Regions from separate parts of the Thermomonospora sp. CIF 1 genome, predicted to be linked through region 1. Evidence: riboswitches for the same ligand, from Rfam matches in the RefSeq annotation. Region 1 holds a riboswitch; the other holds the start of a gene.

Region 1 (9,959 bases):
GCACCAGCGTGCCGGTCTCGGCCACGGCGAAGGCCGGCCCGATGACGGCGATGCGGGCCGACAGCAGCCGCTCGCGCGTCTGGGCGCGCACGGCGTCGGCCAGCTCGGCCGGATCGGTGCCCAGTTCCTCGGGCACGCCGGGCAGCCTGCGCACCAGCAGCCGGTGGATCTCGGCGCGGTCGCGATGGATCGCCGGCAGCAGAAAGTGCGCCGGGTGGTCCTCCCCCGCCAGGTGCAGCACCAGCTCGCCCAGCCCGGTGTGCACGGCGGCGATCCCGGCCCGCTCCAGCGCCCGCTCCAGGCCGATCTCCCCCAGCACCGGGGCCGGGGCCTTGATCACCTCGGTCTGCCCGCCGGCCCGCACCAGGTCGATCACGATCCGGGCGGCCTCGGCGCCGGTGACGGCCCAGTGCACGGTGCCGCCGGCGTCGGTGACGGCCTGCTCCAAGGTCTCCAGCTGGGTGTCCAGCGACAGCAGGGCGCGGTCGCGGACGGCGCGGCCCGCCCGGCGCAGCCGCTCCCAGTCGGGAGCCTCGGCGGTGGCGGCGGCCCGGCGGCGGCGCAGTGCCGCCATGGCCCGGCTCAGGTTGTGGCGCCGGCCGGTGTCGGCCAGCGCCTGCCGGGCCGCGACGGCGAACTTCGAGGGTGCGGGCGGGAGCGGGCTCATGAGGTGTGCTCCGTGGCGGCCAGGATCTCTGCCAGGTGCATCGTGCGCACGCCGCTGCGCAGCCGCGACAGCGCGCCGCCGATGTGGGTCAGGCAGGAGTTGTCGACCGCGCAGACCACCTCGGCGGCGCTGTGCCGGATGTGGCGGACCTTGTCGGCGACCATGGCCACCGACACGTCCGGGTTCTTCATCGCGAAGGTGCCGCCGAAGCCGCAGCACTCCTCGGCCGCCGGCAGCTCGGCCAGCTCCAGCCCGCGCACCGCGCGCAGCAGCCGCAGCGGGCGGTCCCCCAGCTGCAGCGCCCGCAGCGAGTGGCAGGTGGGGTGGTAGGCGACCCGGTGCGGGAAATAGGCGCCCACGTCCACCGTGCCCAGCACGTCCACCAGGAACTCCGTCAGCTCATAGACGGTCAGTGCGGCCGCCGCGCGGGCCAGCGCCTCGTCCCCGGCGGCCCGGGCGATGCGCGGGTAGGCGTCGCGGATGGTGCTCGCGCAGGAGGCCGAGGGGGTCACCACCACCTGCCGGGGATCGTCGAAGAGCCCGGTGAGGCGGCGGGCCAGTGCGGCGGCCTCCCGGTGGTAGCCGGTGGCCCAGTGCATCTGGCCGCAGCAGGTCTGCTCGGCGGTGAAGGACACCCGGCAGCCCAGCCGGGTCAGCAGGGCGGCGACGGCCTCGCCGGTGCGGGGGAACAACGCGTCGTTGAAGCAGGCCACGAAGAGCGCGACGCGCATCAGGTCCCTCCCTCACCCCTGCGTTGTCAGCGGCATCTTAGGAAAGTTTCATGATCACACGAGGAATTCCATCACTCGGCGTGGCGCAACGACTCCGCAGCGCAAAGTGCGGGTATGGCCCGGACCGCCTATGAATGCAGGTGAGTGCCAGATCAACAAATCGTCCCAACGGGCTATATCGCAGTGGTCTGAACCACAGCAAACTGGTGAACGTCCAAAGAGACAGATCCGTACGTCCACTGTTAGTCGAAGACCGGAGGCACGCCGATGTGCCCGCACCAGCCGCCCTGTCCCTCGCACGATGCACCCAACCGTGACGCCGCGCGCACGGTGGCCCGTCACCCCGAGCAGGGGTGGAGCCTGCTGTGCAACGGCGTGGTGGTGTTCGAGGACACCGGTGAGCTGCTGCCCGACGGGGGAGTCATCGCACCGCACCGGCCGGTCGTCAGGCCGGCTGCGACCTCGGCTTGAAAGCGGGGGAGCCTTGCCTCGCCCGCCGAGACGGCGGGCGAGGCGCAGATTCGGTCCCCTCGGGGGACTAGTCCATCAGGGTGATCTTCCTCGGGGGCGTCACCACCCGTCCGTGACCACCGCCGATCCGGGCCCGGAGCCGTCTTCATCCCACGGCTTCGGGCCCGGTTCCGCTCCAGCGGCGCAGCCAGGGCTCCACCGCCGCCCCGACCGCGGCCGGGTTCTTGGCCAGCTCGTGCCGCTCCCCCGGCAGCACCGTCACGTGCGTGGCGTCGGCCGGGCCGGGGACGCCGAAGGGATCGCGTTCTCCGTTGACCACCAGCACCTCGGTGCCGGCGGTGCGCAGCTCTTCTGCCCGGGAGACCTCCGGGCGGCCCGGCGGGTGCAGCGGGAAGGCCAGCGCCACCACGCCGACGGCGCCCGCCTTGCGGGCGGTGCGGCAGGCCACCCGCGCCCCGTTGCTGCGTCCGCCCTGGATCAGCGGACGGTCGCCGATCCGTTCCCGCAGCGCCTCGATGACCTCCAGCCAGGCCTCGTCCTGCCGGGCGGGCGAACCGGGCGCCCGCCGTCCCGCCAGGCGGAACGGCTGCAGGACGCGGGCGACCGCCCCGCCGAGATCGAGCGCGACCCGCCGCACCGCCAGCAGGTCGGGGGCCTGCACTCCCCCGCTGGAGCCGTGGGTGAGCACCAGCCAGAACCGGGGCCGCGCCACCTCGTCCAAGGTGACCTCCGCGGGCCCCTGCGCCGTCGTGATCTGCATGCGCCCACGCTAGCGCCGGCTCCGGCGCCCTCCGGGTGCGGTCAGCGCCCGGGCGGGCCGGAGGCGGGATCGGTGAGGCTGTCGCGCAGCAGGTCGCCCCAGGGGTAGTCGGCGGCCACATCCAGCAGCGCCCGGCGCAGCCGGCGCGCGTCGTCGGCCTGCCCCACCGCCGCCAGCGCGTACATGCGTTCCACGGCCTCGAACGCCTCACCGGCCAGGGCGGGCAGGGCGCCCTCGGCCACGGCCGACTCCACCACCGGCTCCCACCAGCGGGCGCCGCTCTCCTCCCCGCCGGCCGCGAAATCCCGGCGCAGCCTGGCACGGACCTGCTCGGCCACGCCCGGCTGCGCCAGGCCGTGCGCCCACACCCGCGCGGCCTCCTCGGTGCGGCCGCGCAGCGGCAGGGTGCGCGCCAGCAGCTCGGTGGCCAGCGGCCCGATGTCCGGGTCGGCGGCGGCCTCCGGGTCCTCCAGCACCGCGCCGAACGCCCCGATCGCCTGGTCCAGGTAGGCGATGCCGACGGCGGTGGCCAGGCGGGCGTAGGCGTAAGGGGCCGACTCCCGGTCGATCATGCGCAGCGCCTCGGCCAGCACCCGCTGGGCGCGGGCGGGCTCGCCCCGCTCCAGCAGCCGCCGTCCCAGATCGTGGGCGGCGGCCGGGGCGTACTGCGGGTCGCCGGTGTCGATGGTGCGCTCCCACCACCGCCGGGCCGTCTCGAAGTCGCCGGCCTCGTCGGCGAGCTGGGCCAGCGCCAGCAGCGCCGGGGGCAGGTAGCGGGGGTTGCCGAAGTCCACCACGATCCGCCAGGCCCGGGCGGCCTCCTCCGCCTCACCGGCCCGCTCGTGCAGCAGCGCCAGATGGTAGGCCGCGCGCGGCCCGTACTCGGGGTCGCCGCTGTCGATGGCGATCCAGTCGGCCCGGCGGGCCCCGGCCTCATCCCCCACATCGTCCAGGACGACGGCCAGCCCGAGGGCGGCGCGGGGCCGCACCGGTCCCTCGCCCGTCTCCAGCGCCCGCCGGAACAGGTCGGCGGCCTCGGCGGGCCGGCCGCCTTCGGCGAGCAGCCGGGCCTGCTCGCACAGCGATGCGGGGTCTGCGGTGGCCTCATCCGGCGTGGTGCTCATGGTGCCTTCGCAGGGTCGGCGGGCGGATCGTGTCCGTCCGAGCCTACCGAGCGGCCGGCGGCCCGGGCGGCGAAACGCCGGGCGGAACGCCGGGTTTTCCCGGCGCTCCGCCCGGAGCGTCTCAGTCCTCGAAGGCCTGCGGAGGCGGGCAGGAGCACACCAGGTTGCGGTCGCCGTAGGCCTGGTCGATGCGGCGCACCGGCGGCCAGTACTTGGACTCCCGCAGCGACGGCAGCGGGTAGGCGGCCTCCTCCCGGCTGTAGGGGTGCTTCCAGTCGTCGCCGATCAGGTGCTCGGCGGTGTGCGGGGCGTTCTTGAGCGGGTTGTCGGCGCGGTCGTAGGTGCCGTCGGCCACCCGGTCGATCTCCCGGCGGATCTGGATCATGGCGTCGCAGAAGCGGTCCAGCTCGGCCAGGTTCTCGCTCTCGGTGGGCTCGATCATCAAGGTGCCGGCCACCGGGAAGGCCAGCGTGGGGGCGTGGAAGCCGTAGTCGATCAGCCGCTTGGCCACGTCCTCGGCGGTGATGCCGGTCTCCTTGGTGATCTTGCGGAGGTCGGCGATGCACTCGTGCGCCACCAGCCCGCCGCGGCCGGTGTACAGGATCGGGTAGTAGGGGTCCAGCCGCCGGGCCACGTAGTTGGCGGCCAGGATGGCGCCCTCGGTGGCCTCGCGCAGCCCGTCGGCGCCCATCATCGCGATGTAGGCCCAGGAGATCGGCAGGATGCCCGCCGAGCCCCACGGCGCCGCCGAGATCGGGCCGATCCCGCCGCCTTCAGGGCCGGCCTCCGGGCGCAGCGGGTGGCCGGGCAGGAACGGCACCAGGTGCTCGCGCACGGCCACCGGGCCGACGCCGGGACCGCCGCCGCCGTGCGGGATGCAGAAGGTCTTGTGCAGGTTCAGGTGGGAGACGTCGGAGCCGAACTCCCCGGGCCGGGCCAGCCCCACCAGCGCGTTGAGGTTGGCGCCGTCCACATACACCTGGCCGCCGGCCTCGTGCACGGCCCGGCAGACCTCGGTGATGGTCTCCTCGAACACCCCGTGGGTGGAGGGGTAGGTCACCATGATCGCGGCCAGGTTCTCCCCGTGCTGGGCGATCTTGGCGTGCAGGTCGTCCATGTCGATGTTGCCGCCGGCGTCGCACTTGACGACCACCACGCGCATGCCCGCCATGGCGGCGCTGGCGGCGTTGGTGCCGTGCGCCGAGGCCGGGATCAGGCACACGTTGCGGTGGCCCTCGCCGCGGGAGGCGTGGTAGCCGCGGATGGCCAGCAGCCCGGCCAGCTCGCCCTGGGAGCCGGCGTTGGGCTGCACGGAGACCTTGGCGTACCCGGTGATCTCCGCCAGCCAGCCCTCCAGCTCATCGATCAGCTCCAGGTACCCCTGGGCCTGGTCCAGCGGGGCGAACGGGTGGATGCCGGAGAACTCCGGCCAGGTGATGGGCTCCATCTCGGTGGTGGCGTTGAGCTTCATCGTGCACGAGCCCAGCGGGATCATCGTGCGGTCCAACGCCAGGTCCTTGTCCTGCAGGCGGCGCAGGTAGCGCAGCATCGCCGTCTCGGAGCGGTGGGCGTGGAAGACCGGGTGGGTCAGGTAGTCGCTGTCGCGGCGCAGGCCGGCCAGCAGGTCCCCCTCCGGCTCGGGCGCCTGCGGCCCGGCGCCGAAGGCCTCCAGGACGGCGGAGATGTGCTCGTCGGTGGTGGTCTCATCGCAGGTGATCCCGACATGGTCGGCGTCCACCGGGCGCAGGTTGATGCCGCGCTCCAGCGCGGCGGCGATCACCTCGGCGGCCCGGCCGGGCACGCGGGCCAGCACGGTGTCGAAGAACACCTCGTGGACCAGCTCGATCCCGGCCGCCCGCAGCCCGGCGGCCAGGGAGCGGGCGCGGTGGTGCACCCGCTCGGCGATCGCCCGCAGCCCCTCGGGGCCGTGGTAGACGGCGTACATGCCGGCCATCACCGCCAGCAGCACCTGGGCGGTGCAGATGTTGCTGGTGGCCTTCTCGCGGCGGATGTGCTGCTCGCGGGTCTGCAGCGCCAGCCGGTAGGCCGGGCGGCCGTCGGCGTCCACCGACACCCCGACCAGCCGTCCGGGCAGCTGGCGCTGGATGCCCTCGCGGACGGCCAGGTACCCGGCGTGCGGGCCGCCGAAGCCGTAGGGGACGCCGAACCGCTGGGCCGAGCCCACGGCGATGTCGGCGCCCAGCTCCCCGGGCGGGCGCAGCAGGGTGAGCGCCAGCAGGTCGGCGGCCACGATCAGCTGGGCGCCGCGCTCTTTGACCTGCGCGGCCAGCGGGGCCAGGTCGCGCACGGCACCGCCGGTGCCCGGGTACTGCACCAGCGCCCCGAAGAACGCCCCCTCGGGCAGGCCGGCGGTCAGATCGGCGACCACGACCTCGATGCCCAGCGGCAGCGCGCGGGTGCGCACCACCTCGATGGTCTGCGGCAGCACATCGGCGTCCACCAGGAAGGTGCCGCCGGTCTTGGCCTTGGTCAGCCGGTGCGCCAGCGCCATCGCCTCGGCCGCGGCGGTGCCCTCATCCAGCATGGAGGCGTTGGCCACCGGCAGGCCGGTCAGGTCGGCCACCACGGTCTGGAAGTTCAGCAGCGCCTCCAGCCGGCCCTGGGAGATCTCCGGCTGGTAGGGGGTGTAGGCGGTGTACCAGCCGGGGTTCTCCAGCACGTTGCGCAAGATCACCCCGGGGGTGACGGTGCCGTGGTAGCCCAGCCCGATCATGGAGGTCAGCACCCGGTTGCGGGAGGCCAGCTCACGCAGCCGGGCCAAGGCGGCGCTCTCGCTGAGCGGGGGCGGCAGCCGCAGCGGGCGGGCGGTGCGGATCGCCTCGGGCACCGCGTCGTCGATCAGCGCGTCGATGTCGGCGTAGCCGAGATACGCCAGCATGCGCGCGCGTTCGTCGGGGGAAGGTCCGATGTGCCGGTCGGCGAACGTGGTCTGTGCTGTCGTCATCGCTGGGGAGCCTCCCTGGGCTGCACCGCGGCCGGCGCGGCGGACTGGCGGTCGTGCGGGCCCCCGGCCGCCTCGGGCGGCCGATGACCACCGGTCTCCCCCTCTGTCGTCTGCACCTGAGAGCTTCGCCCGCCCGCTGCGCGGCGGACTTGCACCGTCGGTGAGACGCCGTTCCCAGATATGCCCGGGAACACGCCTGCTTTCCAGAGCTGCCTCGCCCGCACGGTCCTTTTGCCTGAGAGGTTCCGGGGAGGGTTGCCCCTTCGGCGCCCCACACTGGCGGTGTGGGGTCTCTCCCGCACGGGGTCGTCGGCTATGCCGGAAAACTCTATCCAACCGTCGCCGCTGCGGCCCAAACCGGCCCGCTCCCGCCGGGAAGGCGCAGGCCAGTGCCGCATGGGCGGTCCGCGGGGGCCGCTACGATGTCCCGGCACGACGGATGGTTGGACGGCTTGAGGCCGGGAACGGCGGGACGTGGCTGGGAGCAGGCGGACGTGGAGCTGAGGGAGGCCCTCGACGCGCCGCCGCCGGTTCTGGGACGCTGATCGCGATGAAGCGCCCGGACGGTGGTGCCGCATGACGGCGGCCCGTGACCACGCGGTGACCCGGCCGGTCGCCTCCCCCGGCAGGCCCGCCGGAGAGGAATCCCAGGTGCACGCCGAGGAATCCGCCCAGCGGCCCGCGGCATGCGGGCCGCAGACCGACGCCGCGGCCCCGGGCGAGGGCCCGCACGCCGCGGCGGTGCCCTTCGTGCAGGAGCCCTCACAGCCGCAGCGCATCCGCCGTCCCGCCGACGCCTTCAAGTTCGCCGGCTCGGTGGCCGGGGTGGCCGGCATGCTGCTGCTGGTCAACGTCGCCCAGGGCACCACCCAGGGGCTGCAGACCGACATCCAGGAGGGCACCCGCCTGGCCCCGCACCTGCTGCTGAGCCTGGCCACGCTGATCTCCAGCTTCGGGGTGCTGGCGGTCCCGGTGGCCTTCGCCGTCGACCGGCTGATCCGCCGCGACGGGCTGCGGTTGGCGGTGGGGCTGCTGGCCGCGGTGCTGGCCTTCGCGCTGACCGTGGTGCTGGACGGCTGGGAGATCTCGGCCGCCCCCGGCGGGGTGCTGGACTCGCTGATCTGGGGCGGCACGCACACCGTGCCGCTGCACACCGACATCACCCCGGTGATCGCGTTCGTCACCGCGGTGCGGATGACCGGCCGGCCGCGCTGGCAGGCCGCCATCTGGACGATGATCGCCCTGGCGGCGCTGACCGGGCTGACCGCCCAGTACGCCTCGGTGACGGCGCTGGTGGCCACCTACTTCCTGGGCCGGGCCATCGGCTACGGCACGCTGTATGCGGTCGGCACCCCCAACCCCCGCCCGCCCGGCACCGCGGTGATGGCGGCGCTGAGCCGGCTGGGCCTGCAGCCGGTGCGCGCCCACCGGCTGCCCGACCTGGATGAGGTCCGCCGCTATGAGGTGACCACCGCCGGGCCGCAGGGCCGGCGGCTGGAGGTCATCGTCTTGGACCGCGACCAGCAGACCGCCGGGCTGCTGTACCGGGTGTGGCGGCTGGTGCGGCTGCGCGACCGCTCCACCCGCCGCGCGGTGCGCTCGCTGCGCCGCTCGCTGGAGCAGGAGTCGCTGATGGCTTATGCGCTGCACGCGGCCGGGGTGCGCACCCCCCGGCTGCTGGGCACCAGCGAGGTGGGCACCGAGGCGGCGCTGCTGGCCTATGAGCAGGTGCCGGGACGCACGCTGGCGGAGCTGGACGACGCGGAGATCAGCGACGCCTTCCTCACCGACATCTGGCGGCAGCTGCAGGTGATGCAGCGGGCCCGCCTGGCGCACCGGCGGCTGGAGCCGCAGGCGATCGTGTGCGATGCCGCCGGCGCCGCCTGGATCGTGGACCTGCGCGCCGGGGAGACCGCCGCCAACGACCTGCTGCTGCGGCTGGATCTGGCGCAGCTGCTGACCACGCTGGCGCTGCGGGTGGGCGCCGAGCGGGCCGTGCGCAGCGCCGCCCGGGTGCTGGGGGCGCAGGCGCTGGCCACCGCGGTGCCGCTGCTGCAGCCGGTGGCGCTGCACCGCGGCACCCGGGCGGCGCTGCGGCAGGACCGGGAGCTGCTGACCCGCATCCGCGAGCAGATCGTGCGCCTGGAGCCGGAGATCGAGGTCGCCCCGGTCAATCTGGAGCGCTTCCGGCCCCGCACCATCGTCAGCATCGTCGCGCTGACCATCGCCGCCTACATCGTCTTCCCGCAGCTGAGCAACGTCGACATCGGCGGGCTGGTGGCGCGCGCCCAGTGGTGGTGGGTGGCGGTGGCCGCGGCCGGGGCGGCGGCGACCTACCTGGCGGCGGCCTGGATGCTGATGGGGTTCGTGCCCGAACGGCTGCCGCTGGGCCGCACCCTGCTGGTGCAGCTGGCCGCCTCGTTCGTGAAGCTGGTGGCGCCGGCCGCGGTCACCGGGGTGGCGCTCAACACCCGCTACCTGCAGCGGGCGGGCGTGCGGCCGGGGCCGGCGGTGGCCAGCGTGAGCGCCTCGCAGCTGGTGGGGCTGGCGGTGCATGTGCTGCTGCTGGTGCTGTTCGGCTTCATCACCGGCTCCAGCGCCCATGCCACCGAGAACCTGGCCCCCTCCCCCGTGATCGTCATCGTGCTGCTGGCGGTGGCGGTCACCGCCGGGGTCGCCGCGGCGATCCCGGCGGTGCGCCGGATGGCCGTCCGGCGGCTGCGGTCGATGTTCTCCGGCGTGGTGCCGCGCCTGGCGGACGTGGTGCAGTCGCCGCGCAAGCTGGCCACCGGGTTCGGCGGGACGCTGCTGCTGACCGTGGGGTTCGTGGTGTGCCTGGACGCCTCCATCCGCGCCTTCGGCGGGGAGCTGGAGTGGAGCGCGGTGATGGTGGTCTTTTTGACCGGCAACGCGCTGGGCTCGGCGGCGCCCACGCCGGGCGGGCTGGGCGCCGTGGAGGGCGCCCTGTCGGTGGGGCTGACGATCTCGGGGCTGCCGGCGGAAACCGCCACCTCGGCGGTGCTGCTGTTCCGGCTGCTGACTTTCTGGCTGCCGGTGCTGCCGGGCTGGGCGGCGTTCGCTTATCTGCAGCGCAAGGAGGCGATCTGACGATCGTGCTCGGTTCCAGCGGGAACCCCAGCGCGTATATGATCGTTTGCGAAATATGGGGGAGTTGGGGGGATTTGAAAAACGGGGGTTTTTGTGAAGGGGGTGGACGAATGAGTCAGCCGCTGCGGCGGAC
Region 2 (9,959 bases), on a different contig from region 1:
TGGCGGACGCGGCGGCGATGGAGAAGTTCGCCGCCGACGTGCGGGCCGGTCACCGGGTGCCCGACATCGTGGTCAACAACGCCGGCATCGCGATCAGCGGCCCGTTCCTGGAGACCGGCGTGGCCGACTGGGAGCGGATCCTCGGGGTCAACCTGTGGGGGGTGATCCACGGCTCCCGGCTGTTCGGGGCGCAGATGGCAGAGCGCGTCCGGGCGCTGCCGGTCACGCCCGACAAGGGCGGCCACATCGTCAACATCGCCTCGGCCGCCGCCTATGCGCCCAGCCGGGCCATGCCGGCCTACTGCACCACCAAGGCCGCGGTGCTGATGCTCAGCGAGTGCCTGCGCGCCGAGCTGGCCGGGGCGCGCATCGGGGTCACCGCCGTCTGCCCCGGCTTCGCCGAGACCTCGATCATCGACAACGCCACCATCGTCGGGGTGTCCGCCCCGCAGGCCGAGCGCCTGCGCGAGCTGGGGCGGCGCGGCCTGCGCCTGCGGCGCTACCCGCCGGAGAAGGTCGCCGAGCGCATCGTCGAGGCGATCGTCAAGAACAAGGCGGTGGTGCCGGTCAACTTCGAAGGCCACCTGCTGCGCGGCCTGTCCCGGCTGTCCCCGCGCGCCCTGCGCCTGCTGGCCCGGGTCCCCATGCCCACGCCCCGGGTCCGGTGACCCCCAAACGGGCTCAGGCCAGCAGTGAGGCGGCGTCCCGCTCATGGACGCGGGCGTCCGGCTGGTCGATGAGGGCCAGGCAGGCGGCATAGCCGGGCCCCGGTTCCAGGGCGTGCATGGTGATCCGGGAGGCCATGCCGGCACGGCCCTGCCAGTCCCGCAGGCGGGGGTGCTCGTCGGGAGCCGACACCCGAAGGTCGGCCAGCGGCACGCGCAGCCCGTCGCCGGTGGCCTTCACCACCGCCTCCTTGCGGGTCCAGTACTCCAGCAGGCCGCGGCGGCGGGCCTGCGGCCCCAGCCCGCGCAGGTCGGCGGCCTCCTCGGGGTCGAGCACCTGGGCGGCGATCTCGTCGGTCAGCCGGTCCGACAGCTCCTCGACGTCCACGCCGACCGGGCCGCCGCCGCTGAGGGCGACCACCACCCGCTCCCCCGAGTGCGACACCGACAGGTGGGGCCCGCCCTCGATCACCGGACGTCCGTGGGGGGCGCCGCACCCCGAGCAGGTGCGGTCCAGCGGCACCCGCTCGGGCGGCACGCCCAGCAGCTCCCCGGCCGCCAGCCGGGTGACGGCCGCTCCCAGGGTGAACCGGTCCCGGTCGTCCGGGCGCAGGTAACGCTCGCGGCGGCCCCGTTCGACCTCGTTGAGCAGCTCGGTGTGCCAAGGCCGCACATCGGTCAGCCTCGCCCACCACACCTGACACTCCAGCACGGGGCCAAGGTACACGTACCGGGACGAAAGGCTCTTGACTGTCAGTCTTATAGCGGTGACCTTGAAGGCCGGACACCGACCGATCGGTCGGGCGGGCACACACAACGGCAGGGGTCACGGCATGACGACGGGCGTACGTTTCGGCGAGCGCAAGCGGGCCTATGAGGAGCTGCGGGCCCGCGCGGCGCGGATCGCCACGGGGCTGGCGGATCTCGGCGTGGGCTCGGGCGACCGGGTCGCCGTCATGCTCCGCAACGAGCCGGCCTTCCTGGAGGTCACCGAGGCCGCGCAACTGCTGGGGGCGCTGCCCGTCCCGGTCAACTGGCACTGGCGGGGCGAAGAGCTGGCGCACCTGTTCGGCGACAGCGGCGCCAAGGTGGTGTTCGCGCACACCGATCTGGTGCCGAAGGTGGAGGAGGTGCTGCCGGAGGACGTCGGGCTGGTCGAGGTGCGGGTGCCCGACGAGGTGACCGCCGCCTACGGGCTGCCGCCCAACGGGGTGACCCGGCGCCATCCGACGCTGGAGGCGCTGATCGAGTCCAACGAGCCCTGGCGGGAGCCGGCCGCCCAGGCGCCGCCGAGCGTCATCTACACCTCCGGCACCACCGGCAGGCCCAAGGGGGTCCGCCGCAAGCCGCACTCCCCCGAGGACACGGTCAAGATGGCCATGGGGATCTTGGAGGTCTTCGGGCTGTCGCCCGAGATGCGCACGCTGGTCCCCGCGCCGCTGTACCACAGCGCCCCGAACGTGCACGCGCTGCTGGCGAGCAGGCTGGGCATCGATCTGACGATCATGCCGAAGTTCGACCCCGAGGGCCTGCTGCGCACCATCGAGCGCAACCGCATCGAGCACATCCAGATGGTGCCGACCATGTTCATCCGCCTGCTGCGGCTGCCGGAGAAGGTGCGCAAGAGCTATGACCTGTCGTCGCTGAAGGCGGTGGTGCACGCCGCCGCGCCGTGCCCGGTGGACGTCAAGCAGGCCATGATCGACTGGTGGGGGCCGATCCTGCGCGAGTACTACGGCGGCACCGAGACCGGCATCATCACCGCCAGCGACTCGCAGCAGTGGCTGGCCCACCCCGGCACCGTGGGCCGCGCCGTGTGGGACTGCGACGTGAAGATCCTGGACTCCGAGGGCAGGGAGCTGCCCGCCGGGCAGGTGGGCGAGGTCTACCTCAAGCCGCCGTCGTTCTGGCCCGACTTCACCTACATCGGCGATGACGCCAAGCGGCGCGGCATCGAGCGCGACGGGTACCTGACGGTCGGCGACATGGGGTACCTGACCGAGGACGGTTACCTGTTCCTGTGCGACCGGGCCGGCGACATGGTGATCTCCGGCGGGGTCAACATCTACCCGGCCGAGATCGAGGCCCATCTGCTGAAGCTGGAGGGCGTGCAGGACGCGGCGGTGTTCGGCATCCCCGACGCGGAGATGGGCGAGGCGCTGGCCGCGCACATCGTGGCCGATCCGGCGGCCGGGCTGACGGCCGAGCGGGTGCGCGAGCACGTGCGGGCGGGCATGGCCGGCTACAAGGTGCCCAAAGTGGTGGTCTTCGAGCAGTCGCTGCCGCGGGAGGAGACCGGCAAGCTGTTCAAGCGCAAGCTGCGCGACCCCTACTGGGCCGGCGCGGGGCGGCGGATCTGACGCCGCTGCCGGCAGAACCCGATTCTGCGGAAACCCTTTTCACTCTGGGTAATTCGTCGTCACGACGATAAGCGAGGGCAAAGCCGTTCGAAAATCTTGAAAAATCCTCATCTCCTGCCCCAGGAGATATGCGGCGATCACCATTTCACACGACCCCGACATGACTTTCTCACCGTGCGTGCCGGAGATGTCACGACAAGGCTCGCCCTCATCCGGCGCATGACGTCTGCGAGCGGGCCGAACGCCCCGGAGAAGACGGGCGCGCAATGGCACCAAGTGCAATAAAGCGAGGGCCGCCGGTCGGTGCACCGACCGGCGGCCCTGCCGCCGTGTTGTACTTTCTCTGCCGAGGCGCCCCGGGATCAGACCCAGGACACCCCACCCGGTCGCGCGGCCACCTTCTGTGTCTCCTCCTCCCGGGCACGAGCCTCCCCTCCGCCCGTGCCCGATGCCGAACGATACCCCCCGTGAATGGGCTTACACCCGCATTTACCGCAATATTCTAAAGGCGCTTCATCGGTGTCATGCCAGGTTCCGCCGGTCCGCGGGAACAAATGCCTTAACGGAGGTTCCGCAGCACTTCCCGGGCCACCGCGGCGGCCTCCTCCAGAGACCTTTGCCGCTGCCGGGCCGAGGGGGTCCCGCCATCCGTCCGCTCGGTGTAGCGCACCGTTATCACCACATTGCCGCTGCGCACCGCGACCTCCCCGATGGCCAGCGGCCGGCTCCGGTCCACCCGGAACCAGCGGTAGGCCTGGTCCCCCAGCCCGGGCTGCTCCTCCAGCGTCACCGTCCGCTCCTCGGTGACCTGGCGGGCCAGCCGCCACTTGATGTCGAAGTGCCGGCGGGCGCTGTCCACCGGCGTGATCGCGCCGGTGGCCGAGTAGAGCCGGCTGTCGATCTCCAGCCAGCGCTCCGCGCCCCGGCCGGAGGAGGGGCCGTACCCGCAGTAGCCGAAGGTGTTGTTGCCGCTGGAGGTCCGCTCGGCCCCCGGTACCAGCCGCTCGACCGTCGCCTCCGACACCGTCCGGCAGGCCGGCGGCAACGCGGTGTAGACCGGGCCGCCCGCCGCCTTGGTGGCCGCGGCCGGCGGACGCGACGCCGACGCTCCCCCACTCGGCCCGGACGCGGAGCCCTCCTCGTCGCCGCCCAGCGGCAGCAGCCACCACACCACCGCCACCGCGGCCGCGGCCACCCCCACGACCGCCGGCAGGGTCACCAGCCTCGACCGGTGTGCCGTATCCGGAGGCTCTGGAGGCGAGTAGATCCGGTCGAAGCCCCCCGGCGGCCGTGGCAGGCCCACTCTCACCCCTCCCGCGCTGCTGCTCCCCTCCGAAGGCTAGGCAAAGCCCGCAGCCCTGACCAGGCCGGTGGCTCAGCCGGAGAAGTGGATGGGGTTGACCAGGTCGGCGTAGATGAGCAGGGCGCCCATGAACAGCATGACCAAGGCCATCATGTAGGTGAGCGGCAGGGCCTTGGCGACGTCCACATAGCCGGGGTCGGGACGGCGCAGCAGCCTGGCGAAACCGCGCTTGACCGCCTCCCAGAGGGCACCGGCGATGTGACCGCCGTCCAGCGGCAGCAGCGGGATCAGGTTGAAGGCGCCGACGCCGAAGTTGACCGCGGCCAGCACCGAGATGAACCAGGCGATCTTGTCGGTGGTGGGGTGCTCGGAGGCGATGATCTCCCCGCCGATCCGGCTGGCGCCCACCACCCCGATCGGGCCCTCGGGGTCGCGCTCCTGCCCGCCGAAGGCGGCGTGCCACACGTCCACCATCCGCTGCGGCAGCAGCGCCAGCGCCACCACGGTGCGCTCGGTCATCTCGCCCATGTGGGCGGCCACCGCGCCCGGCCCCAGCCGCTCCCGCTCCACCAGCGGGGAGATGCCCAAAAAGCCGACCGTCTCGATCTTGTCGGGGTCGTCCAGAGAGCGCAGCCGGTTGGTGGTGACCGGCACCTGCAGGGTGCGGCGGACGCCGTCGGCGCCCTCCACGACGACCTGCACGGTGCGCCCGCCGGAGTCGCGGATCAGCTTCTGCAGCTCGGTGTAGTCGGAGATCTCCTTGCCGTCGTAGGAGATGAAGCGGTCACCGGGCCGCAGGCCCACCTGCGCGGCGGGGGTCAGCGGCTCGTCGGGACGGCACTCGCGGCCGGCCTCGGCGGCGGGGATGACGCACTTGGAGACCGAGCTGATCACCGGCTGCGGCCGCTCCACCCCGAACCCCATGATCAAGATGGCGAAGAACACCACCGCCAGCAGGATGTTCATGGCCGGCCCGGCGAACATGATCAGCAGCTTCTGCCACCACTTCTTGGCGTAGAAGACCCGGTTCTCATCGCCCGGCCCGACCTCCTCCAGCGCCGCGCCGCGGGCGGAGTCGATCAGCCCCTGGAACGGTCCGGTGCGCATGGAGCGCACCCGGATGGTCCCGTCCGGCCCGACGACGTCGCCCTTGCGGGGCGGCAGCATGCCGATCATCCGGATGTAGCCGCCGAGGGGCAGCCACTTGATCCCGTACTCGGTCTCCCCCTTGCGGACCGACCACAAAGTGGGCCCGAACCCGACCATGAACTGGGTGGTGCGGACGCCGAAGAGCTTGGCGAAACTGAAGTGCCCCAGTTCGTGCAGCGCGATCGACAGCATGAGCAGCAAGAAGAACAGCAAGGCGCCGCCCAGCACGATCAGCGATTCCATGTGCCCTCCGGGTTATCCGCAATGGGGACAAGCGTATGTCATGTCATACGGACGAACCCCCTGGCGAGATGCCCGCTTCCGGCCGCCCTCATGGGCGCCGCGGCGACCGTCCTGCATGCGACGGGGGTGGGGAAACCCGCCGGGAAGGCCGCGCGGAGAACTCAGGTGAGGAAACCGCGCAGCAGGGCGGCGGTGCCCTCCAGGTGCTCGACGACCGCGATCCGGGCCGCCTCCGGGTCGCCCTCCAAGATCGCCGCCACGATGGCCTCGTGCTGCTGGGCCGAGTGCTCGATGTTGCGCTTGAGCACCGGGATGGCGTTCAGCAGGTCGGTGACCCGCATCCGGGCGTCGGCGCAGGCGGCCGACAGCAGGGTGGAGCCGGTCAGCTCGGCGATGGTGAGGTGGAAGCGGGCGTCCAGCCGCCGGTAGTCGGCCTCGTCGGCGTTGTTGGCCTCCTCCAGCGCCCGCCGCAGCCGGGCCGTCTGCGTCTCGTTCAGCCGCATGTCGGCCAGCAGCTGGGCGGCGCCGGTCTCGACCGCCATCCGGTAGGTGAGGGCGTCGGTGAGCTTTTCGACCTGCCCCTCGGCGACGCGGGCCAGATCCCCGCTCTGCGGACGGGGCGTGCGGTAGATCACGAAGGTGCCGCCGGAACGGCCCCGGCGGGACTCCACATACCCCTCCTGCTGGAGCGCGCGGATCGCCTCCCGGAGGGTGACGCGGCTGACGCCGAGCCGGGGCGCCAGCTCCCGCTCCGGGGGCAGCCGCTCGCCGTGCGCCACCACTCCGAGCTTGATGATCTGCAAAAGCCGCTCGACGGTCTCTTCGAAGGCGTTGCCGGCCCGGACGGGGCGGAGCACCGCGGCGAGCGGGTCGCTGGGAGGCTCCTGCGGCGAACCGTGTGCCTGATCGTCGATCTCGCTCAGCATTACCGCCCTTCGGTGCTGGTTGAGGCCGTCCGGGGCAACGTTACCGCTCGATCGGCCGCTCGCCCATCGTCGCCGCTCCCGCCCGGGCCCGCCGCCGCGCGCGGCGGCGGCTACCCTGGCCCGCGTGGCGGTGCAGATCGCGGTGTGCGGGCCGGGCGAGTGCTCGCCGCGGGAGGAGCGGTGGGCCCGCCAGGTGGGCCGGCTGCTGGCCGAACGGGGCGCGGTGGTGCTGTGCGGCGGCTACGGCGGGGTGATGGCGGCGGCCGCCGCCGGGGCGCGCGCGGCCGGCGGCACGGTGGTGGGTCTGCTGTCGGGCGCCGACCGGCAAGGCGCCTGCCCGGATCTGACGGTGGTGGTCCCCACCGGGCTGGGGCAGGCCCGCAACGCGGTGCTCGTCAACTCCGCCGACGCGGTGATCGTGGTGGGCGGTTCGTGGGGGACGCTGTCGGAGCTGGCCCACGCCATGCGGCGCGGCACCCCGGTCGTGGCGCTGGGCGGCTGGCGGGTGATCGACGCCGCGGGCGGCCCGGTGCCGGGAGTGCGGCATGCCGCCACCCCGGCCGAGGCGGTCGAGTCGGCCTGGCCCGCCGCCTGACCGCCCTGTGACGGAAAGCGCGCTCTGCTCCGCTCCCGTGCCCATGGGGGCGGGCTGCTAGCCTGAGGCCCAGCCGTCGACCCCGTGCGGGAGAGTGCCCTCGCAGCCGGCGGGGGACGCCGAAGGAGCAACCCCTCCCCGGAACCTCTCAGGCCCACGGACCGCGCGGGACAGGCGACCTCTGGAAAGAGGGGACGCACGTCCCCCGCCGAAGGTGAAAGCGTCCCGGGCCGTGGGGCGTGAATCTCTCAGGCGCCGAGACAGAGGGGGAGGCACCGTCCACACCTGGTGCGGGTGGGAACATGAGACCAGCGCACCGTGACAAGGAGCCGACCCGTGTCTGCCGACAACACCACCGCCAAGAAGACGCCGCTATATGACGTCCACCGTGAACTCGGCGCCACCATCGTCGACTTCGCCGGTTTCCTGATGCCGCTGCGGTACGGCGGCGAGACCGCCGAGCACCGTGCGGTGCGCACCGCGGCCGGCCTGTTCGACCTGTCCCACATGGGGGAGATCTTCGTCCAGGGCCCGCAGGCCGCCCAGGCGCTGGACTACGCGCTGGTCGGCCGGCTGTCGACGGTGAAGGTCGGCCGGGCCCGCTACACCATGCTGTGCGCGCCGGACGGCGGGGTGCTGGACGACCTGATCGTCTACCGGCTGGCCGACGACCGCTTCCTGGTGGTCGCCAACGCCGCCAACGTGGCGACGGTGCATCGGGCGCTGACCGAGCGCGCCGCCTCCTTCCAGGCCGAGGTCGCCGACCGCTCCGACGACTACGCCCTGATCGCGCTGCAGGGGCCGCACTCGCAGCGGATCCTGTCGCGCTTCACCGACGTCCCGCTGGCGGAGGTGAAGTACTACGCCTGGGCCGAGGGCGCCGTCGCCGGCGTGCCGGCGCTGATCGCGCGCACCGGCTACACCGGCGAGGACGGTTTCGAGCTGTTCGTGGCCGCCGGCGACGCCGTCCGGCTGTGGCGGGAGCTGGCCGGGGCCGAGGGCGTGCTGCCGGCCGGGCTGGCGGCCCGGGACACGCTGCGGCTGGAGGCGGGCATGCCGCTGTACGGCAACGAGCTGACCGCCGAGACGACGCCGTACGAGGCGGGACTGGGCCGGGTGGTCAAGCTGGACAAGCCCGGTGATTTCGTGGGCAAGAAGGCACTGGCCGCCTACGCCGACACCCCCGCGGGCCGTAGGCTCGTGGGGTTGGTGGCGCGCGGACGCCGGGCGCCCCGCAAGGGGTACCAGGTGGTGCGGGCCGACGACGGCGCCGTGTGCGGCGTGGTGACCAGCGGCGCGCCGTCGCCCACGCTGGGCAGGCCGATCGCGATGGCCTACGTCGATCGCGGGGCCGTCGGGGCCGAGCTGGCCGTCGACGTCCGCGGCAGGCGGGAGCGGGTCGACGTGGTCGATCTGCCGTTCTACAAGCGTTCTGAGACGTCCTGAAGGCGCGTATCCGGGAGAGAGAGCAATCGTGAGCGTTCCAGAGCAGCTCCGTTACAGCGAGGAGCACGAGTGGGTGGCCGGGCTCGGCAACGAGGACGGGGTGGTGACCATCGGCATCACCGCGCACGCCGCCGACGCGCTGGGTGAGATCGTCTATCTGGAGCTGCACCGCAACGAGGGCGAGACGGTGGAGGCCGGGGAGCCCTGCGGGGAGGTGGAGTCGACCAAGTCGGTCAGCGACATCTACTCCCCGGTGACCGGCGAGATCACCGCGATCAACCAGGCGGTGATCGACGAGCCCAAGGTGATCAACGACGACCCCTACGGCGAGGGCTGGATCCTCAAGGTCCGGGTGGAGGAGGAGCCCACCGACCTGCTGGACGCCGAGTCCTACGCCAAACTGATCGAGGAGTCCTGATGAGCTTCGGCCTGCACGACTCGCTGGCGGAGGTGGATCCGGAGGTCGCCGAGGCCGTCCGGGCCGAGCTGCACCGCCAGCAGTCCACCCTGGAGATGATCGCCTCGGAGAACTTCGCCCCGGTGGCGGTGCTCCAGGCGCAGGGCTCGGTGCTGACCAACAAGTACGCCGAGGGGTACCCCGGGCGGCGCTACTACGGCGGCTGCGAGCACGTGGACGTGACCGAGCAGCTGGCGATCGACCGGGCCAAGGCGCTGTTCGGCGCCGAGCACGCCAACGTGCAGCCGCACTCGGGCGCCCAGGCCAACACCGCGGTGTACTTCGCGCTGCTGGAGCCCGGTGACACCGTGCTGGGCCTGGACCTGGCGCACGGCGGTCACCTGACGCACGGGATGCGGCTCAACTACTCCGGCAAGACGCTCAACTTCGTCCCCTACCACGTGCGCACCGAGGACGGCCGGGTGGACATGGACGAGGTGGAGCGCCTGGCCCGGGAGCACCGGCCCAAGATGATCGTGGCGGGCTGGTCGGCCTACCCGCGGCAGCTGGACTTCGCCGCCTTCCGGCGCATCGCCGACTCGGTGGGCGCGCTGCTGATGGTGGACATGGCGCACTTCGCCGGGCTGGTGGCGGCCGGGCTGCACCCCTCGCCGGTGCCGCACGCCGACGTGGTCACCACCACCACCCACAAGACGCTGGGCGGGCCGCGCGGCGGGCTGATCCTGTGCCGCGAGCAGTACGCCAAGAAGATCAACTCGGCGGTGTTCCCGGGCATGCAGGGCGGCCCGCTGGAGCATGTGATCGCGGCCAAGGCGGTGGCGCTGAAGATCGCCGCCTCCGAGGAGTTCCGCGAG

What was found. Region 1 has a riboswitch for glycine ahead of gcvP (aminomethyl-transferring glycine dehydrogenase). Riboswitches for the same ligand answer to the same signal wherever they lie in the genome.
Region 2: it holds a riboswitch for glycine, as region 1 does, so the genes downstream of both, gcvT (glycine cleavage system aminomethyltransferase GcvT) here and gcvP (aminomethyl-transferring glycine dehydrogenase) in region 1, are expected to answer to the same signal.

The regions. Positions count from the first base shown of each region.
Region 1 covers NZ_MOYN02000018.1:284,411-294,369, forward strand. Annotated here, with positions in the region: gene BUE48_RS12025 (lactate utilization protein B) at 1-667, opposite strand, end outside; gene BUE48_RS12030 ((Fe-S)-binding protein) at 664-1,398, opposite strand; gene BUE48_RS12035 (DUF5999 family protein) at 1,666-1,869, shown strand; gene BUE48_RS12040 (alpha/beta hydrolase family protein) at 2,015-2,629, opposite strand; gene BUE48_RS12045 (tetratricopeptide repeat protein) at 2,671-3,753, opposite strand; gene gcvP (aminomethyl-transferring glycine dehydrogenase) at 3,875-6,718, opposite strand; glycine riboswitch at 6,812-6,931, opposite strand; glycine riboswitch at 6,932-7,027, opposite strand; gene BUE48_RS12055 (flippase-like domain-containing protein) at 7,295-9,826, shown strand; gene BUE48_RS12060 (MerR family transcriptional regulator) at 9,942-9,959, opposite strand, start outside.
Region 2 covers NZ_MOYN02000023.1:158,730-168,688, forward strand. Annotated here, with positions in the region: gene BUE48_RS19075 (SDR family NAD(P)-dependent oxidoreductase) at 1-668, shown strand, start outside; gene BUE48_RS19080 (4'-phosphopantetheinyl transferase family protein) at 682-1,377, opposite strand; gene BUE48_RS19085 (AMP-binding protein) at 1,499-3,025, shown strand; gene BUE48_RS19090 (hypothetical protein) at 3,585-4,244, opposite strand; gene BUE48_RS19095 (M50 family metallopeptidase) at 4,401-5,720, opposite strand; gene BUE48_RS19100 (FadR/GntR family transcriptional regulator) at 5,882-6,646, opposite strand; gene BUE48_RS19105 (TIGR00725 family protein) at 6,771-7,241, shown strand; glycine riboswitch at 7,319-7,415, shown strand; glycine riboswitch at 7,420-7,508, shown strand; gene gcvT (glycine cleavage system aminomethyltransferase GcvT) at 7,578-8,687, shown strand; gene gcvH (glycine cleavage system protein GcvH) at 8,716-9,105, shown strand; gene glyA (serine hydroxymethyltransferase) at 9,105-9,959, shown strand, end outside.